2 regions of the Enterococcus sp. UD-01 genome follow, and region 1 is predicted to be linked to the other one. Evidence: riboswitches for the same ligand, from Rfam matches in the RefSeq annotation. Region 1 holds a riboswitch; the other holds the start of a gene.
What was found. A riboswitch is a leader RNA that binds a small molecule or an ion and turns the genes downstream of it on or off. The one in region 1 is predicted to bind thiamine pyrophosphate.
Positions count from the first base shown of each region.

Region 2: linked by a shared signal. The riboswitch ahead of thiT (energy-coupled thiamine transporter ThiT) and the one ahead of tenA (thiaminase II) in region 1 are both predicted to bind thiamine pyrophosphate.

Region 1 covers NZ_JBIYEU010000007.1:141,690-143,891, reverse strand. The annotation lists gene ABH902_RS08375 (YbhN family protein) at 1-713, shown strand, start outside; TPP riboswitch at 791-891, shown strand; gene tenA (thiaminase II) at 982-1,650, shown strand; gene thiM (hydroxyethylthiazole kinase) at 1,605-2,202, shown strand, end outside.
Region 2 covers NZ_JBIYEU010000014.1:60,701-62,902, forward strand. The annotation lists gene ABH902_RS11765 (VOC family protein) at 1-292, shown strand, start outside; gene thiT (energy-coupled thiamine transporter ThiT) at 355-945, opposite strand; TPP riboswitch at 998-1,096, opposite strand; gene nrdI (class Ib ribonucleoside-diphosphate reductase assembly flavoprotein NrdI) at 1,286-1,717, shown strand; gene ABH902_RS11780 (polyketide cyclase) at 1,732-2,148, opposite strand.

The DNA.
Region 1 (2,202 bases):
TTTCTGTTTCTAAAGGCATCGGCATTACCGCACTTCATATGATTATGTACAAAGTGGCAGTGATTTTTTGGGCTGTGCTTGGCTTAATTATTCAGTTTTCTTTATTTTACGAGCATTCACCGAAAATGATTCCGTTTATTTTAGCGGGTGTCATTTTAACTTTTGCTATTATCTTTTCCTTGTTAGTTCTTTCCAGCAGTATTAATCTGCAGGTTTTGCTGACGAGCTGGGCGCACAAGCATTTGAAGCGTAAAAAGCTGCGTGACTGGGCGGACAAATGTAATATCCAAATTTATTCATTAAGAGAGACCGTTCAGACGATTACACAGGATCGTTCCGCTTGGCTGCGTGTTTTGGGTTGGAATATTGCTAAATTGCCTTGTTGGTATGTGATTCCTTATATTGTTTTATTGGAAAATCATCCCACCATTGATTTCCTGTTGGTCTTTTCGTTTACCAGCTTTGCGGTTATTTTATCGGGTGTATTTCCAACGCCGGCTGGTATCGGACCTTTTGAATTCGTGTATTTGCTATTGTTTAAGCCGCTGGTAGGTACCGTTGATGCCGTTGCTTCGCTTTTATTGTATCGTTTTGCCAGCTTTGTTTTACCGTTTATTATCGGGTTTGTTTTTGTGGTGGTTGAAAAAAGAAGAGAAATAAAATCCGAGCTGCATGCGGTGCGCCAAGAGAAGGAAGAGACACGGGAAGAATAAAAAAGTTTTTTAAGAACTTAGTTTTAATAAAAAAGGACGTAAAAAAGTAACGATCGAAGCATGAATGTGTTATACTTTAGAAGTACTGGGGGAGTCATATTGACTGAGATGTTCCAAAAGAACGGACCCTTTGAACCTGAGAGTTGAGACTCGCGTAGGGAAGTAGTCTAAGAGATAAAATAAACGACACGACTCTATGAAATGGTAAAGCATTTTGTAGAGTTTTTTTGTTTTTTAGAGTTCTTCTCGAAAAATGAGGAGGAGAGAAATGACCTTTACCACGGAAGTACGAACAGCAGCAGAGCCGATTTGGCAGCAAAGCAAGCTGCATCCGTTTATTTCAGAGTTGAAGGCGGGGACGCTGGCGCCGGAGATATTTCGTTTTTATCTTTTGCAGGATCGGTATTATTTAGAAGAATTTAGCCGAATTCAGTTAAAAGCGGTAGCGCTTACGACAGATGAGAAAATTCAGCAGCAATTGGTGCAAAATGTTGAAAGTCTGGAAAGAGCTGAAATCCAAACAAGACAATTGTTTTTTACAGATTTACAAATAACGGATGGGGAAATTGCTCAAACCTCTATCGCACCAAATGCGTATCATTATGTTGCTCACTTACATCATAAGCTGGGCACAGGAAGCATCGCCGTAACACAAGCGGCTTTATTGCCATGTTATTGGCTTTATCAGGAAATCGGGACCGAACTGATTAAAAGCGGTTCACCTGTTCCAATTTATCAACGCTGGATTGAAACCTATGATCAACTGGCTTATCGAGAAACGGTTCGTCGTCAAAGAGATTTAACGGATGCTTTAGCAGAGCAAGCTTCTGAGGAAGAACGGGCTGCGATGAAGGAGGCCTTTCTTATCAGTAGCTATGAAGAGGTTAATTTTTGGGAAATGGCTTATACAAAACAACAATGGGGGCAAAAGGAATGAAAGCATACAAGTTAATCGAAACCATCAGAACTGAAAATCCACTGGTTCATAACATTACCAATATTGTCGTTGCAAATGATTCTGCTAATGGCTTGTTGGCAATTGGGGCTTCACCTTTTATGTCAAGCACAGTGGCGGAAATGGAAGAGGTCGCGACTTTGGCTGATGTAGTTGTTTTAAATATGGGCACATTAAATGATGAACAGCTGCAGGCAATGATTACGGCAGGAAAAAAAGCGAATGAATTAGGCAAGCCAATTGTCTTGGATCCTGTCGGTGCTGGTGCAACCAGCTATCGGCAACAAGCTGTAAAGCAGTTATTAAGGGAGATAAAGCCAACCTTAATTCGGGGGAATACTGGTGAAATTGCTGCCTTAGCCGGTGTTACTTGGTCCGCCAAAGGAGTAGATGCCGGTAGCGGTACAGGCAATGTACAGGAAATAGCGAAGCAGCTGGCGCAACAGACACAAACGTTAGTAGTAGTTAGCGGAGAAACGGATATTATCACAAATGGTCAACGGACGTATTTGGTTCATAACGGAACGCCTTATT
Region 2 (2,202 bases), on a different contig from region 1:
AGCAAGCTCCATGGTTTGGGACGATCATTTTTGGATTATGTTGTTAGATCATGCGTTTTATAGTAAATTTATCAAAGATAAAAAGATTGCTGATGCACATACGACTAGTAGCGTACTTGTTTCCTTTAGCATGGAAAGTGCAGAGGCTGTCAAAGAATTTGGAGAAACCGCAAAGGCCAACGGCGGCGATTTTTACCATATCGATATGGGCATGCCGGAAGAGCAAATGTTTGGACTTGAGGTGCAGGACCCTGATGGAAACACCTTAGAACCAACTTGGATGCAGATGTAATCACCAGTAGAAAACAGGTCTAAATTGAAGTTCCTCCCCCAAATTAGACCTGTTTTTTTTGCTTATATTCGTTTATGACTATGTGCTGCATGCTCCGGTAAAAATAGCTTAGGGTTGATTTTAAGTAGTACGATTAGAGCAATTGCCGTCACAATAGCCGTTGCTAACCCACTTAAGCCGTTCATCACAAAGGAAAACAACCATGGATTCATCCCCCACAAAGCAAAGCTGCCCCAGAAGATAACACCGGCAATAAAATGCCAAAAATAACGCATAAGCGTACCGAAGAAAGTAGCATAACAAATAAGTAAACTACTTTTTCTAAAAGCACTCTCTTTCACTGCTTCCTGCAGTTTATCGCTAAACATCCCCGCAAACCCAGCAAAAGCAAATGCCAAAATATATTCAATAATAACTTGTACCGGTGTTAAATAATAGACTTGCGCCAAAGGAAAATGTAGCAGTCCCCAAATAAACGCCGCGAAAAAACCCGCTTTTGTTCCTCTTCTTAAAGCAAAAAGTGTGATGGGAATCATTCCTAGAGATACAGAAAAACTACTGCCGATACTGGTTGGAATAAAGGTAAGCACCATCGCCAGCGCAGCGAACATGGTTCCTTCAATCCAGACCTGCAGCGCCAATTTTCTTTGCATAAAAAATTCCTCCTTTAGAACAGCCAAGTCACAAAGGAGGAGTAAAAGATCTATTTTACTCCATCACAATTCCTACACTCGTATTAACGAACAGGTTCGAAGGGTTTAGAGCGGATACTCATTCTCAGCCAAAGCTCCCCTTTGTGATGGGTTCTATTTAATTATTTTTATGTTATTCATTGATAATAACGGTTCAAGATTACCATGAGTTGAAGGAAAAGTAAAGAGTCAGCCTTGGGATTCGGGGAAATTACGAACCAAAATTTTTCTGCAGGAATAGGTTGTAAAACGGCTAGATTCCTACTATAGTAAAAGAGAACCTAGAATTGGAGGTCTAGCTATGAAAATACTTTATATTTCTATTTCCGGTAATACTCGTTCGTTTGTGCAGCGCTTGGCTGCTTATATTCAAAATCAGTATGAGGTCACTGTTGAGCTGAAAGAAATTCATGAAAATTCTGTCTTTGAAGATGAGCATGACTCGTTTTTCACCTTTGTTCCAACCTATTTGGACGGCGGGAATGGTGTGGATAATGGTGATACCGAAATTTTAACAGAAACCATGCGGGAATACTTAGAATTTCATGATAATTATCGTTATTGTTTAGGCGTTATCGGCAGCGGTAATAAAAACTTTAATCATCAATATTGTTTGACCGCCAAGCAATATGCGGAAAAATTTCAGTTTCCTTTCTTGGCTGATTATGAATTACGCGGCACGCAGGAAGACCTGGAACGAATTTCTGCTGTTTTGATACAAGCCGTTAAATAGCTGAGAACAGATAATTATTTTGTCTTTGCTTTCAGTTTGTTTTCTAAATCCTTCATATAAGTTGTCTGCATTTTTTTCAGATTAAGCATGAAAAAAGAAAGTAGATAAATCAGTGGATTTTTGAAATCTAGAGATTCAGTGAAAATCATCGTTGTTTGCTGTTCGGCTAAAGAAACGAATCGTCCTTCCCATTTGCCCGTAAAAAGCTTGTTGGACAGCTCAAAGGCGTAGAATTTGGTCTCTTCCTTGGCTATAATATGAAATTCAGTTGCACCGCCACCTCGATAATACTCGGTGAACTCCTGCGGACTTGAGGATTCTATCCTCTCAAGATCGCTGCGCCAAGCATATTCTTGATTGTCGGTCACAACGCGCCAGATGGTCTTACTACTTTCGTTAAATGTCCATTCAATAGTTGAGGTTCTATTCATTTTCTACTCCTTGGTTTTCCTTAATCTTCTCATATTCTACTAAGGTATGCAATG